DNA from 4 places in the Paenibacillus puldeungensis genome. Region 3 is predicted to be linked to each of the others. Evidence: riboswitches for the same ligand, from Rfam matches in the RefSeq annotation. Region 3 holds a riboswitch; each other region holds the start of a gene.
The links. Region 3 has a riboswitch for cyclic di-AMP ahead of ACFQ3W_RS25315 (ubiquitin-like domain-containing protein). Riboswitches for the same ligand answer to the same signal wherever they lie in the genome.
Positions count from the first base shown of each region.

Region 1: another riboswitch for cyclic di-AMP. It lies ahead of ACFQ3W_RS22290 (KamA family radical SAM protein); the one in region 3 lies ahead of ACFQ3W_RS25315 (ubiquitin-like domain-containing protein).
Region 2: another riboswitch for cyclic di-AMP. It lies ahead of ACFQ3W_RS13670 (hypothetical protein); the one in region 3 lies ahead of ACFQ3W_RS25315 (ubiquitin-like domain-containing protein).
Region 4: another riboswitch for cyclic di-AMP. It lies ahead of ACFQ3W_RS13655 (hypothetical protein); the one in region 3 lies ahead of ACFQ3W_RS25315 (ubiquitin-like domain-containing protein).

Region 1 covers NZ_JBHTLM010000023.1:44,866-48,820, forward strand. Annotated here, with positions in the region: gene ACFQ3W_RS22285 (methyl-accepting chemotaxis protein) at 1-928, shown strand, start outside; gene ACFQ3W_RS22290 (KamA family radical SAM protein) at 1,030-2,184, opposite strand; cyclic di-AMP (ydaO/yuaA leader) riboswitch at 2,352-2,493, opposite strand; gene cobS (adenosylcobinamide-GDP ribazoletransferase) at 2,543-3,358, opposite strand; gene cobU (bifunctional adenosylcobinamide kinase/adenosylcobinamide-phosphate guanylyltransferase) at 3,355-3,948, opposite strand; gene cobT (nicotinate-nucleotide--dimethylbenzimidazole phosphoribosyltransferase) at 3,945-3,955, opposite strand, start outside.
Region 2 covers NZ_JBHTLM010000009.1:28,461-32,415, reverse strand. Annotated here, with positions in the region: gene kdpA (potassium-transporting ATPase subunit KdpA) at 1-1,584, opposite strand, end outside; gene kdpF (K(+)-transporting ATPase subunit F) at 1,612-1,689, opposite strand; gene ACFQ3W_RS13670 (hypothetical protein) at 1,816-2,220, opposite strand; cyclic di-AMP (ydaO/yuaA leader) riboswitch at 2,336-2,497, opposite strand; gene ACFQ3W_RS13665 (ATP-binding protein) at 3,010-3,955, shown strand, end outside.
Region 3 covers NZ_JBHTLM010000035.1:15,918-19,872, reverse strand. Annotated here, with positions in the region: gene rsmA (16S rRNA (adenine(1518)-N(6)/adenine(1519)-N(6))-dimethyltransferase RsmA) at 1-317, opposite strand, end outside; gene rnmV (ribonuclease M5) at 321-869, opposite strand; gene ACFQ3W_RS25315 (ubiquitin-like domain-containing protein) at 981-2,117, opposite strand; cyclic di-AMP (ydaO/yuaA leader) riboswitch at 2,374-2,583, opposite strand; gene ACFQ3W_RS25310 (TatD family hydrolase) at 2,788-3,567, opposite strand; gene ACFQ3W_RS25305 (HD domain-containing protein) at 3,584-3,955, opposite strand, start outside.
Region 4 covers NZ_JBHTLM010000009.1:24,290-28,244, forward strand. Annotated here, with positions in the region: gene ACFQ3W_RS13635 (MTH1187 family thiamine-binding protein) at 1-207, shown strand, start outside; tRNA gene ACFQ3W_RS13640 (tRNA-Thr) at 315-387, shown strand; gene ACFQ3W_RS13645 (DUF445 domain-containing protein) at 487-1,740, opposite strand; gene ACFQ3W_RS13650 (hypothetical protein) at 1,628-1,882, opposite strand; gene ACFQ3W_RS13655 (hypothetical protein) at 1,875-2,387, opposite strand; cyclic di-AMP (ydaO/yuaA leader) riboswitch at 2,533-2,704, opposite strand; gene ACFQ3W_RS13660 (response regulator) at 2,864-3,565, opposite strand; gene ACFQ3W_RS13665 (ATP-binding protein) at 3,552-3,955, opposite strand, start outside.

The DNA of each region.
Region 1 (3,955 bases), on a different contig from region 3:
GATGTTCTCTAAAGTCATGGAAACATCTCAAACCGTTGTGAGCGGCTCGGATCACCTGGCGAAATCAGTTACTACCTTCGAGGACTTGATCACCCGCTCTAATGCAGCCACGCGTGAAATTGAATCAGGGAGCATAATGATTGCCTCGGCTGCGGCGGAGAATGCACGAGCCATGGAGGAAATTTCTGAAGGAGTTCAGCACATTGCAACCTCTTCTGCAGAGGTTACCGAACGGATCGGTCAAGCCGCCAAGGAAGCTGGAGATGGCAATGACCTTGCACAAACCGCAGTGCTGCAAATGCAGCAGGTTGAAGATGCTGCAGATCAAACCCTGACGCACATCCGTGTTTTGAACGAACGCTCTGAATCCATTGCGAGTGTGGTCGGAACGATTACTGAAATCACGAAGCAGATTAATATTCTTGCCTTAAACGCTGCGATCGAAGCGGCTCGAGCCGGTGAAAACGGCAAGGGATTTGCCGTCGTGGCCGAGGAAGTGCGGAAGCTGGCTGAGCAATCGCGCCTCGCCATGGAAGAAATCGGGGAATATTTGCTGAGCATTCGCGAGGAATCGGAAAACTCTGTCAACGCTATGCACCGCGCCAGTCAAGAAATTGTGTCCGGTACCGACCGGGTAAAGAAAGCTGGGCTTGCCTTCGAACAATTAACCCGGCTCATTGACAATATCAATTTGACGATCCAATCTGTATCCGCCTCTACGCAAGAGGTGTCCGCCGGTACGGAGGAAGTCACCGCCTCTGTAGAGGAATCGGCAAACATTACAGCCAAATCGCTTGAGAACATGGAACAAATTTCGAAATATTCCGAGCAACAGCTCAGCGAAATGGAATCACACGCCAAAACAGTTCGCTCGCTGCATGAGCAAGCTTTGTCCCTAAGAGAGTCCATTGGGAAGTTTCAAGTGTAGCTGGCACAATTGCTGATTACCAGTAGAAGACGTACTCCATGCACCGAAGCCGGTCAAGGGAGTACGTCTTTTTTGATACATTATATATTTGCGTTTGAGCCCTACACGCCAATATCTGATAGTTCAAGCGCAGTCTGGCAGCTATCCTTCTTACTCTCCGGTTTCCTCCAGTACGCCCCGCTCCCCGGCAGATCATCAAACCATGCGGCATCGTCCGGGCATTCTAGCACCATAAACTTGCCGTATTCGTTATCGCGGGATTGGTGATACTTCAAATAGGCTTGACCGTTTTCAATCGCCAATATCTCTATTTTGCCCGAGGCATGACTCATGGATAGACGAACGCGTTTCCCAAGCCCTGAAGTTCGTGCTTTGGCTTCCTCCACAAGGCTGTATGCCCGTTTAAGCGGGATAACAAAATCAGAGTTTCCGGCCACTGGGCGGTTGATGAAAAAATAATACGGTGTCACGCCTGCCCAAGATAAGCGGTCTAGCAGATCTCCTAGAACGGCAGAATCATCGTTAATGCCTTTAAGAATTGGTGTTTGATTAACGACGATCGCTCCGGCATCATGCAGCGCTTGAAAACCACGTACGGCCTCCGGCGTAATTTCGCGGGGATGGTTAATATGAGCCATGACATAAATCCGCTTCTCCACGCTCGAGAATTCCTTGATTAGCTCGAGCAGCTCGGGATCTTCGTAAATGCGCATTGGATTGAACACCGGAATTTTGGAGCCGAGGCGTATGATTTTAACATGCTCGATGGACCGTAGTTTCTCCAGTATGGTACGAAGCTTCTTTGTGGCAAGAATGAGACTGTCGCCGCCAGTCAGAAGTACATTGTTAATTTCGGGGTGGTTAGCAATATACTCAATGCCTGGAGTCACGTCGGACATCGCTTCCTTCACATCATTGCGGAACAGCCGTTTTCGGAAACAGTATCGACAGTATGAACCACATACCTCGGACACGATTAACAAAGCAGTTGTCCGATATTTGTGCTGGCAGCCAGGAACAACATAATTGGCGGCTTCGTCGGAGGCATCCCAGCGCCCATACTCCTTGAGTTCTCCCGTGTTTGGGATAACCAGCTTGCGGATCGGATCCTCAGGATCATTCCAGTCAATGAGTTTCAGATAATAGTCGTTTGCTCGAAATACGAATTTGTCGGTGATGGGACGTAGTTCTTCACGCTCATGTTCGAATAACTGTTTCACCTTTTCAATGTCGGTAATAAACTTGGGCTGTGCCATGCTCGATCTCCTCCTTTGAATGTGACGATTCGTAATGAAGAGAAGCGAGAAACCAATCGCAGTGAATGATATAGCACTCCGCCTTAATTTCGCGGTGAGAGGTCTTATAAAAAAACAAAAAGACCCTATAAAAAGGGTCAATGATGGATGACTGAAAATATGAGGAATTATGACCCATCCACTGCAAACGAGGTTAGCTGACGGGCTCGGGAAAGATGGATCCCTACGTTCTGATGTAAACGATTCGCCCCAATGATTGGTTCCCCCGCTTTTCGACTTTACTCATCGAAAACTAAGCGTATTATTATGTTAACTCAAATTTGGAGGCGTTGTCAAAGTTTGTTGTTAAGGTCGCGTATCACCGAAACAAAATCACTGCGAAAAGGAGCAATAAGACCTCCAGTCCTTCGTTCAATGCCCCATAGGTATCGCCGGTTAATCCGCCAAGTTTTGCGTTTATGCGGCGGGCTGCCCAGGTCCCCATCCCCCAAGCAAGTATAGGGTGGAGCAAAAAATAGAAGAGCAGCTGCAGCCAGGGTAGCTCAGTCCCTCTCCCCACCAAAGAGATTTCTGCCAGCAGCATACCTGATGCCGATAGCAGGAATGCGAGCACGCCAGAATGGACAGCAGCACGGGTTTCAAAACCCTGAAAATGACTAGCTAGGCCTTCACCCTGCCGGGCCTTAGGCCATGTCCGCATCGCCCAAGTCATGAACCATCGGCTCCATACTGGTGCCGTCATGAAGGCCAGCCCGGTGTAAAAGGGGCCTTTTTCCAGCAAGGAGACAATAAGCGACATTTTGAGAAGTAGCAGCAATACGCAAGCCATTACTCCCATCGCACCGACTCGGCTATCCTTCATAATTTCCAGCATTTTATCCCGGGATCTATAGCTGAGCAATCCGTCGGCGGTGTCCATCCAGCCGTCCAAATGAAGCCCGCCGGTAATCCATACCCAAACTACGAGTGTCAGGACCGCAGCAGGGAGCGCAGGGAGCGCCAAAGAGAATATAGCGGCTGCAGCCCAGATCAGTAATCCGATCACCGCTCCCACAAGCGGATAGTACTTTGCGCTTCTGCGCAGCAGATCGGGCGTAAAATCGAGCTCCACACGGATCGGAAACCTGGACAAAAATTGAAAGGCAGCTAATATCGGACGATCCTTCCGGCTCATAATCGATACTCCCTGCTTTTTAATTCAATGGGAATTCCGGCAGTAACGAGAAAAAACTGATCCGAAATGTCGGCGATTGTCTGGTTCAGCATTCCTGCTAAATCACGGTACAGCCTTCCTAACGGATATTCCGGGACGATCCCGCTTCCTACCTCATTGGTTACCAGAACAATGGTACCTGGAAAAGCAGCGACAGCAGAGGCAAGACGGTCGATCTCCTGTTTAACGACTTCGGTAGAGGAAGAAAACTCCTCGGACTCGGCACTAAGCAACACGTTCGATAACCAGAGGGTCAGACAGTCTACAAGTACATAGGGATGGAGATGGGGATGGCCATCCGGTAATGCCGAAGCTTGATCCTTTCCCAGTTTGGATACCAGATCCGGTAAATGCAAAGGCTCCTCGACCGTTGTCCACGGATAGCCGCTGCTCTCCCTCTGCTGCCGATGCAAAGATATGCGGTTTTCCATCTCCTCATCGAAAGCTTGTCCGGTAGCCACATATACCGCGGCCGGAGCATGCTTCATGCACCAGCGTTCAGCAAACGTACTTTTTCCGCTTCGGGCACCACCGGTCACCGTAATGATCATCGGTTCT
Region 2 (3,955 bases), on a different contig from region 3:
CGTGAACAGCACGTTATCCGTGCGGAACGTGCCGATCGTCTCCGGCACCCATTGCTTGCGCGTCAGCGATCCGGCAACGGCGAGCATCGCGATCATCGATATATATCGCCCGAAAAACATCACAAGACCGGTCGTAATGTTCCAAAACGGCGTATTGTCCGCCAGCCCCTCGAAGCCGGAGCCGTTGTTTGCGGCCGACGATGTATATTCGTACAGCACCTGCGAGATGCCGTGGAAGCCGGGATTCGATATTGCCCCCTGGCCGAGATCGGTCAGGAAGGCGATTGCCGTCGGCGCCAGAATAATGAACGGATGCACCAGAATCGCAATCGCGATCAGCTTCATCTCACGCGGCTCAATCTTGCGGCCAAGGAACTCCGGCGTGCGGCCGACCATCAGTCCGCAGATGAATACGGCGAGTATGGCATACATCAGCATATTGACCAGTCCGACGCCTTTTCCGCCGAATACGACGTTCAGCATCATCTCCGCCAGCGGCACCAGACCGCCGAGCGGGGTCAGCGTATCGTGCATATTGTTGACCGTGCCGGTCGTCGCTGCCGTCGTCACGGTAGTGAACAGCGCAGATTGGGCAATGCCGAAGCGTACCTCTTTCCCCTCCATGCTGCCCTGTGAAGCATCGATACCAAACGCGTTCAGCGCCGGATTGCCGCTCTTCTCGGCTGTATAGACAACGGTAAGGAATACGAGGAACAAAACCATCATCGCCGAGAATATAACCCACCCCTGCTTGCGGCTCTTTGCGAATCTGCCGTACATAAAAGGCAGCGCCGCGGGCAACGACCACATCGACAGGATCTCGATCACATTGGTCAGCGGGCTCGGATTCTCAAACGGATGCGCCGAGTTGGCACCCATGAAGCCGCCGCCGTTGGTACCCAAATGCTTGATCGACTCCAGCGAGGCGATAGGCCCGATGGCGATATGCTGCGTCGTACCCTGCAGCGTCGTTACCGTCAGCGTAGGATCAAGCGTCTGCGGTACCTGCAGCGCGACCAGCACGAGCGTGACGATCACCGCCAGCGGAAAAAAAATCCGCGTATGCGCCTTGACGAAATCCTCAAAGAAGTTACCCAGCGTCTTGCCCTTGCTTGTAATGCCCCGGACAAACGCGACCGCTACCGAGAAGCCGGTAGCTGCTGACGTAAACATCATCATCATGATCACGGCCATTTGAGTGAAATAGGTCAGCCCTGTCTCGCCGCTGTAATGCTGCAGGTTTGTGTTCGTAATGAAGCTTATAACCGTGTTCAGCACCAGCGTTGGCTCCATATTGCCGGTATCGTTCGGATTAAGCGGCAAGCCGCTCTGCACCCGCAGCAGCAAGTAACTTACCGCGACGAGTACGAAGTTGGTTGCGATAAAGCTAACCGCGTACCGCTTCCAGCTCATGCCCGCGCGATTCTTCAACCCGATGATCGCATAGATAGGCTTCTCGGCCCACCCAAATATTTTATCCGTACGATTAGGTTCGTTAGAGAAGACGTGATACAAATAATTCCCGAGCGGTTTGGCAATCAGCATCAAGATGCCGATCACAATTACAATTTGAAATATATCCATGACCGTTCCTCCCACTAAAAAAACTCATTAAAACTTTTCCGGATGAAGCAAGGCATAGATCAGGTAGATCAGCAATGCAAGCGTGAAAATCAACACGATTGTCATTCGCGTTCGCCTCCCGCATCCTCTATCGTTCTTCCGCACCAAACGACAAACCCGATCACAAGCGCGAAGGCTGCGGTCAACGTTAGTATCATCCCAATATCCAGCATCACGACACTCCTCCAATAGTTAATCAGTCAGATCGCTGAGTAGAAACCCGACTTCCCCGTTTTTTGTGTATACCACATAGGAAGCACCGAGTTTTTTATAAATCGCCTCGGGATGCCACGTGGTCGTCACAACAGTTGTCGCTTTGCAGGAAAACCGGGCAACAAACTGCAAATACTGGCAGCTCAACGGTAGACTGGACTCAAAAATGAAAACTCGCCCGATCGGAAATACAGGCATCTCCCCTGCCTTATTACGGGTAGTACTTACACGCAAAATCTCATTTACTCCGATTTCCCTCAGCAGCTTTTCTTCCCTTTTGTTATTGGTTAAGGCTGCTACCGGAACGTTTTGATGCATAAGCAACCGAATGAAGTTTCTCCCCGCTTTATTTGAAGCGGCCACTAAAATACGGCTTTTCTCCATGCGCTCCTCCTCCTAATCAAGGAAAAAGGCAACAAAAAAGAAGCTTTGGAAAAGAGGAACCTTTTCCGCGGCTTCTTGATCATGACGCAGTCATCCTGATCGGCTCGCGACAAATGTTGCCTCTCCAATACGCTTACGAGGTTAGCTGACGGATTCGGGCGTGAGAGTCGCCCTACACCCTGCACCGAAAGTGCCTGGTGATTCACCCCATGAAGCCGATTGCGGCTTCCATTGGTTCCCCCGTTCCTTAACATCAAGGACTCAGCGTTTATAAATCATTATTTATAAAAATCAATTACAAGCGGTTGATTCATCCTCTCCCTCAAAAAAACATGCTTCGTTTCGCCTGCGGGTTAGCTGACGGCTTCGGGCGGTGAGAGACGCCCTATCTTCGGTTTAAATGATTCATGAGCGAAGAAATCCGTCCCAAACAGTTCTGATCAACTTGCTCTCACACACAAGCTTTCAGTCCGTTTACTCCCCCGTTTTTGATCGGCACCCCAATTCAGAATCGAATAGCAATTCAACTCATGGACCGTATCTTACTCTTCGGAATTTTTTTTGTAAAACGTCACAGTTCGAATATTCGTTGAAATATGGAATATTAAGATTAAGTTAGCGTTATCAAAACGGAGAATCTTCAATTTTCTCTCAAATACTCATGATTATAGGACTTTTCACGCATTTTTATGGAATTTTTACACCTATAACCGGTTTATTTTATTTCTTTTTTACATTACCCTAAACTTATAGTAGGAACGGATACATGACAGACAGGAAGGGGTAAAAATGCACAAAATGCACAAGCTGAAAACGATCTGGATGCCTTATGTAAGCATCACACTGCTCATCGCTTGCATGACCGTCGCAATGCATCCATTCGGTCTTGCTTTTGATTTAGTCAATGTAGCGCTTCTTTTTTTGCTACCTGTACTTCTAAGCGCCGCCTTTTGGGGACTACGTCCTGCTTTGTACGCAGCCGTTTTGGGGGTTCTGGCTTTCGATTTCTTCTTCGTTTCTCCCTTTCTGAGTTTCGGTATAACGGACTTGCGCTATTTAATTTCATTCGGCGTTTATTTGGCAGTCGCCACGTTAACGGCCAGCCTGGCGGTAAAGCTGAAACGGCAACTGCTCTACTCCAAGCAGAGGGAGGCGCACACAGCCGTACTTTATGAGCTCAGCCAGCAGATGAGCAATATTACAGACATTCACTCCTTGTTAGACAATGTCTCCCGGCAAGTTTCACAAACCATAGGTTCGGAGAACGCAATTTATTTGCCGGATGAACAGAACAATCTGGTGCTAACCCACCGTTCCGACGTTCATAGTGATTGGGGACAGGGTGAAACGGAAAAAGTGATTGCGAAGCTGGCGTTCGATCATGGCGAAGCAGTTGGATACGGAACCCATACCCTGAGAGACTCTTCGGGACACTACATGCCGCTGCGAACCGAAGACCATGTGCATGGGGTACTGGCGCTCAATTTGAAAGAGCGGAGAATCGGTTTCACAACCGAACAACAGCGTATGCTGCAAGCCCTTGGCGGTTTGACCGCCAGCGCTATAGCTCGCGTGAAACTGGCGGAGGAAGCCAAAATTGCGCATTTGACGGCTGAATCGGAACGGATTCGCACGGCCATTCTAGATTCGGTGTCTCATGAGCTGCGCACCCCGTTAGCAGCCATTATCGGTTCGGCAACCGGTCTGATCGAAGGCGACTCCCTTTTTTCTCCGG
Region 3 (3,955 bases):
AGCACATCGCCATGGACGACATGAATTTGCGGATACGGCGCAAGCACCTCTTCCAAAATCGGCAGCAAACGCTGGTCGATCTCGACGGCTACCACTTTTTCAGCCTCCTGGGCCAGCTTTTCGGTAAGCGCCCCAATGCCGGGTCCGATCTCGAGTGCACCTTTTGTTTTATCCAAACCGGCGGCAGTAACGATCTTGTTCAAAATATTTTGGTCGATCAAGAAGTTTTGCCCCAAGCTTTTTTTAAATGCAAACCCGTGCCGCTGTATAATTTCCTTCGTTCGGCGCGGCGTAGATATATCTTCCCTTGTACTCATGGCCTATAATACCCCTTTGTCCGTAAGCTCTGAGAGTGCAGCGGCAAACTCATCACGGCTAATTCTAAATACCGTCAACCGCTTATGGAGCTGCTTACCGTTGCAGTATCCGATCCCCAGCATCTCGCCGAGTGCTTTGCGTCTTGCGGCTGCATGCGGGTGAACGATCAGCCCCGCCTCCATCAAGTCTTCCCAATCGATATGCCCTTCTACTCCCGGAGCTTCACTTCGCACCTTGGAAAGTGCTTCACGGATCGCTTCCGGCGAGGCGTTCTCGATGCCGATATCCCCCCGCTTGGTCGCGTCAGCCTCGCGCAGGAATGCATGTTTGCAGCCAGGAACCCGATTTGCGATAATTTTACGGATTCGCTCCCCTGCATGATCGGGATCGGTAAAAATGATCACTCCGCGCCGCTCCTGGGCCAAGGCGATTTTCTTCAACGTCATCTCGTTAATCGCCGAGCCCCCAGTCTCAATCGTATCCGCCTCAACCGCTCGCTTTACCGCAACGGTGTCATCCCGGCCCTCTACCACGATGACCTCTTTAATCATGATCCGTCTTCCCTTCTAATAACAAAAAGAAGAGGAATAAATCCTCTTCTAATCCAATGTCTTATTCATCATCCTAATAGTATCTCATTCCCCATGCAAAGTAAAACAAGGTTAGTTCAATTCCGGCTTCGTCGGACCGATTACGTATACCGTGCGCCCCTTCTTCTTGCCGAAATGATTTGCCGCTTTTAACGTGTCATAATACACGTCGATTTTGTGGCCATTGATGGCCCCACCGGTATCTTCCGCTTTACGGAAACCGATGCCCTCTATGAATACCCACCAGCCGAGTGGAACGACATCCTTATCGACGGCTATCGTTCTGCCTTCCGCTACTCGAGTGCCGGAAGCGGTGCGGGTGCCAATACCGTCCTCCTCAGCCGAATAGGCAGTCAGAGTGACGTTCTTCAGTGCCTTTTTATATTTAAATGAGACGCCGCCCTTGGTCGTCAAACCGCCGATACTTACCGCCCCCGCTTTACGCGTAATGCTGGCAGACAGAACGGCTGTCGGCTGCTTCGTACCGACCGCAACGATTTTTGGCTTGGCGTTTTTGGATACCGCTTTTCCTACCCAACGCTTCGCCACAAACTTTCCGTCTTCAAAAACTTTCTCTATGCTGTGAATAACCAACCCTTGGCTGCCTTGTTGGACAACCTTGGTTTTGCCCTTTAGAAGAGTAGCATCTTCCTTCTTTACGACCTTAAAGGGTATAGCTTCTTTCTTCTGCACGGTTTGCTTGTTGACCCGAACGATTTGGATATTTAGATTGGCCGAAACCTCACTGTCCAAGGCAGGGGTTACCTTATCGTCCTTCTGCAGCCTCACACCAAGTTCAGAAACGGCATCCTCAACTTTGGCTTTTGTTGTGAAATGAACCTTTGTGGTTCCATCCAAACTCACTTTAACCGGCACCGCGCGTACGATGACGATACGGTCCCCGTCACCAAGTGAGCTGTTCAGTGGCCGCGAAATGGTATCTTTCGGATGGAGCTGAATGGATTGTTCGTTCAGCACCTCTGCTACCTTTGATTCCTTGGTCTCAACGGCTTGCGCTTTACCGTCAACAACCAGCGATACTTTTTTATGATCTTGGCCGAAAAGCCAGATCAGGATGATGAAGATTACCGCGATGGCCAGAACGCCGACGAGCGTAATCTGGCGTAAATTCTCATGCTTCCATCGCATTGCGTAAGACATGCTGGATGAGCGTGATTCATGGGTCTCCCCTTTGTGGAAAATGCCCATTTCTTCCGTCCTCCTTCATAGTCCCGCCGTCTAGGTCGATGCATGATAACGTTTGACGTGACTACAGTTTTTTTACGAAACGAGTGAAGATTCCCCTCATTTCGCATCCTGCCCCAGTCTGTTCGGCATTTGTCACCTCCTGTTTATCAACAGTATGATGACCCTATTACTTTTATTCAAAACAAAAGAAGCCAAAGAAAGAGTTAGAGGAACTCCTTCGTGGCTTCTTGAACGTCTTGGTGTAATAGCTGCACGAGTTACCTCTCTTATTACGCTTACGAGGTTAGCTGTCGGATTCGGACGAAAGAGAGCCGCCCGTTCTCAGTCATTCGCTCATGGCGCAACGACCTTGAATTCACCCCTAAGACTCTGTAAAGAAATCAATTACAGAAATGGCCAGAACATACTGATCCAGATCTGCATCGGTTCCCCCGTTCTCCTCTCGGAGATTCAGCGAGACTGGTTCATGGAACCAGAGATTGAATGGCTGTTTCAGCTTCCAAGCTGAGCCAAAAACAATCACTGAAAAAATTCTATCCTGTTTCGATGCATGTTGTAAAGGACGAATCAACCACGTTTTTTTAAAAAAATGGTTAAAAAAATGTAATGAACTCGTTTTTATTGTTTAAAATACATTAATCTTTCGAAAATACTCCTTTTTTCATCCCTTTTACTCCGAAATACTCGGGATTCCAAATCGTTCCAGTGCATTTCGGGTTGTAATTTCGGCGATTTCCTCCACCGATACCCCTTTAAGCTCTGCTGCTGCTTCCGCAACCAAACGAACGTTAGCCGACTCATTCCTCTTCCCACGATATGGGTGCGGTGTGAGATAAGGGGAATCTGTTTCGATCAATAATCGATCCATCGGCGTCTTAATCAGAACCTCTTTCGGAGTTTTGGCATTTTTAAACGTGATCGGACCACCGAAAGATAAATGGAACCCCAAATCCAGGCACATTTTGGCGATTTCCCAGCTTCCTGAAAAAGAATGAAGAACTCCGCCGATCTCGCTTGCCTTTTCTTCGCGAAGAATGCGGACAACATCCTCATGGGCATCCCGATTATGGATACAAATTGGCATCCCGAGGCTTCGGGCTAGTCCAATTTGCTTACGGAACACGTCCTGTTGGACATCTTTAGGTGACGTATCCCAATAATAATCGAGCCCGATCTCCCCGATGGCAACTACTTTTTCGTGTTCGCACAATTGTGCAATCCAGTCCAAATCCCCTTCGCGCATCGTTATCGCATCCTGCGGATGCCAGCCGACGGCCGCATAAATAAAATCATACGATTCGGCGAGCTTCATGGTTGTAGGGATTGTGTCGCGGTTAAAGCCGATGTTGATCATCCGCGAAACCCCTTGCTCCAAAGCCCGTGCGATCGTTTCCTCGCGATCGTCATCAAACTCCGGAGCGTCCAGATGAGTATGTGTATCAATAAGCATTAGCCTTAGGTACCTCCTAACGTTTCTGTTCGAATATTTGGGCAATATCACGAGGCAAACGATCCAAAGTTGCGTTTATTTTATTATCAGGATAGTACAAATAATTTTTGCCTCGTCTTAGCCCGCTAATGGAGCGAACGATATCGGATACTTCCGATATTTCCCGCAACCTGTTCTGATGATCCAAAAGTAAAATTTGCTTTTCCTTGGACGCTTCGTCCGGTCGGAACACATCATACGGCAGATCGCTTGGAAAATCAATTTCCAAATCGTATTCAGGATCTAATCCGGCCTCAGCAAACGCGAGACGAATATCCTGGATACGATCTACATCGCATGATTCAAGTTCTACATATTTATACAATTTGCGATCCAAAAAGCGAGTGCA
Region 4 (3,955 bases), on a different contig from region 3:
CAGGAGGGGATCACGTATACGCTGACCTCGATGAGCACAATTATTGAAGGTAACCTAGACAATGTATTTGCAGCTATTCGGGCGATTCACGAAGCACCTTTCCAAGCCGGGGCTGGTCGTGTATCAACGTCGATTAAAATCGATGACCGCCGGGATAAAGCAAGCTCATCCGAACAGAAGCTGCGTTCCGTACGCGAAAAATTATAGTTCTTGTGGGCAGGTAGGGAGAAAACACCCGACTTCCAGGAATTAGTTCTTGCATTATTTTTCAGAAGCGGTATAATAGTCTTTGTTTCACGCTAAAAAAGTTTTTCGCTGGTGTAGCTCAGCTGGTAGAGCAACGCATTCGTAATGCGTAGGTCGGGGGTTCGAATCCCTTCACCAGCATCCTAAACAATCTAAGCAGAACGCGGTCTTCGAGGTTTTCGGGGGCCGCGTTTTTTGTCTGCCGAAGCAAAACTTCTACCATTTTTCTACCCTTTGGCGCTATCTCGAAATCATAAGGGAAACTAAAGTGAGCATAAAACCCAGTATAAAACCGCAAAGGGCTCCATTGACGCGAATCCATTGCAAGTCTTTTCCAAGCTTTTCCTCAAGCATTATCACTAAAGACTCATCGTCCATTTGGTCCAGGTTATCCTTTACCAATTGACCTATAAGATGATGATTCGAAGCCGCCAGATTGATCAAATACTGCGTAAGACGGTCCTCCATGGACGCGAGAACCTCCGGCTTGCGACTCTTGATGAACCGGATTAAGGAACCGTATAGCGTAAAGATTTTGCGCCCCCCGGCTATGCGTTCTTCCTCCAGTCTCTCAAGCGCCGCCGCCCGTAAGTTTTCAATGCTTGAAGCCAGAAAATTCGTTCCATACTCTTCTTGTATTTGATTTATAGTCCAATTCCGGATAGTCTGCAGCTTATCTTCATCTTCAATGAGCCGAAGCAATGTGCTGCGCAGCTCCTGAATGAGCTTTTCGCGCAGAGGATTAGCCTCGTCCATAAGTTCTTTTGCCGCCGAAAGAGACAAATCCTGCAGAATTACACCTAGTTTATCTTCAGTCAAAAAGCCTGTTACAGCCTGAAGGAAAAATCCTTTGATTCCTTTGCTTTTCATTTCCGATAATTTCCGGTACGCCATGCTGCCGAGGAGTGCCCCTGTATTCTCCTGCTCCAGCCACTTGATTAGTCCCGTGGCCGCGAGGTCGATAACCTTGTAATCGTATCCGGAACGTACGGCTTGCAGATAGACATTTTTCGTTGCGGAGCTAATATCAACTTTACTAAGCCAGACGGATAATCCGTTTTGTAGATACGGAACGCATTTCTCTGCCGGCAGCTGCCGCAGCAGCGTTTCGCAGAAATTCAGTATGCCCAATCTGGTTTTCTTCCTGCTCAGTAATTTGGCTAGCATGAAGAATGACGTTTCCAAAACGTGAACGGACCGAAGCTTGGCTTCAATGCTTTGCTTATTTAAAAGCTCATTCTCAACGGCGGAAATCAACGAACGTGTAATTTTGTTTTTATTTTTTAGTAATAACGAAGTATGGGGGATAGGGATACCTAGTGGATGGCGAAATAATGCAGTAACCGCAAACCAATCGGCCATGCCCCCTACCAGACCTGCCTCAAAGCTCCCCTTCAACAATAGAATAAAAGTAGATTGGGGTAATAATAATGTGCCTATAAAGCCGCAAAACATAATGAATAGCGAGATGCTTGCCAAATATTTGGTGTTCATCTTTATGACCTCTTTCCGTCCCCTGTAGCTCGATTCTTATATTGTCTCCTTTAAGATTAATTGATAGACGATGGATTCGGCAAATTACGGTCGACCATGACGGAAAAAAGGCCGAGTCGGAATTGAGCTGATTTTTAACCATTCCGCTTTCCTCCCCAACCTTCCACCCATTTAAGGTCAATATGGTGAGCTGCCGCAGCTTTTTCAATGCAACATTGGATTTCCGCTTCGTTTTCACAAACGGCAGAATGCTCAATCCATACGGTATATTTTGTTTTGTGAACAATGGATAAATGAACAGGAAATGATTTTTGAAATTTTAAGACGTACCAGCCTGAAGACATATTCCTCCATGGTTTTTTAAAAGCGGATAGAAGCGGAAGCTGTCGGTGTTCGGACCAATCTTGTTCCTGCTGTTGTTTTCTGATTTTTTGATAGATCTCATGCACGATCTCCATATCCATGCATGCTTGGCAGGATGCCTGAGCACCGAATTGGCGAAGGATCTCGATTTTGCTTTCACCAAAACCATAGCCGACGACCAATCTTTGGCCGTGTTCCTCATACCAAAGCGCTCCGAAACGCAGATAACGCAAACTAACCGGGTCCAGCAGATCCCGATGTGTCCCCAAATAATAAGCCCTCATGTTTATTGGTCCTCCGTCGGCTTAGAACGTAATAAAGTTCTTTTGGCCGTATGATTACAGAAAAAAACCACAGACAGAGAACAAACCTCTGCTGCGGTCTGCGAGGACAGGCAAAAAAGCCTGGCGCAAAAGCATGGCAAAATAAAGGTTCTCTCTGCTACGCTTACGAGGTTAGCTGCCGGATTCGGGCGGTGAGAGTCGCCCTACCTTATGAGACGGAAAGTCGTCTCTTTTCGGATTCACCCCAAATGGACCGTACCTTGCGATCCGATGGTTCCCCCGCTTCCCGTATAACGGGAATTCAGCGTTCGTTTAAACCGAATCATACTACTTCTCAAATCCTTTTGTAAAAGCGCCGAAAGATGCCTGAAGATAAAGAAAAAGGAAATTCAAGCTTCAGTACAAATGAAATGAGAAAAAAATACATTTATGAACATTTCTCGTGCATCTTACTCACGATAGCTAAGATTTCAGCTCTATTCCTGAGGAAGAAGACGATATCCGATTCCGGGCTCCGTAACGATTAATTTGGGCTGCGTCGAGTCCTTTTCCAGTTTCTTACGCAGGTGTCCGATGTATACCCTCAGGTAGTGGCTTTCGGACTCATCATAATGGCTGCCCCAAACCTGCTGAAGCAATTGCCGCTGCGTTACGATCTTTCCGGCGTTGGAGGCTAGAACCTTCAGAAGGTCATATTCTGTCGGAGTCAGCTTAATGCGTTCTCCATTCAATTCTACAATTCGCTGCGCCAAATCGATGGTTAGTTCGCCAAGCTGAAGGATAGGTTCGTTTGCCGATTTAGCTGCATGACGCAGGGCCACACGAATTCTGGCAACCAGTTCACCCATGCTGAATGGCTTGGTCACATAATCGTCGGCGCCGTTGTCCAATGCCACGATCTTGTCTTCCTCTCTGTCTTTGGCCGTCAGTACAATGATCGGCACGTTTGACCAGTCCCGTATGCGGGCTAACACCTCCATACCGGGCATGTCCGGCAGTCCGAGATCAAGCACGATCAGATCCGGATGAGCCAAAGAGGCTTGCAGCACACCTTCCTCTCCTGTAGACGCTTCGTGAATTGAATATTGATGCGCCTGTAAGGTCACTTTCAGAAGTTTACGAATTTGAGGTTCGTCATCGACAATTAATATACGAGATCCATGATTATTTATGGTCATCATTCTCCGCCCCTTTTCCTTGCGGTTCAGAATATATTCCATACTGCTTGCTTAAGGGCAGCGTTATCGTAATTACGATCCCTTGCGGTTCATTCGGCTTTGCTGTAATAGTTCCATTGTGCAGCTCCACGATTCCCTTACAAATGGCGAGTCCCAATCCTGTACCGGTTATTTTCTTGTTTGCGTTTGCTCGATAAAATTTTTCAAATATCTTCGTATATTCATCATTCTTGAGTCCGATTCCTTGATCAGAGATGGAAATAACAAGGTTGTCTTCTACAGACGACACAGCAATGCCGATTTCGCTGTAATCCGGGCTATATTTAATCGCATTGCTGACCACATTGACCAGCATTTGCTCGAGCAATACTTCATCTCCCGATACGATAG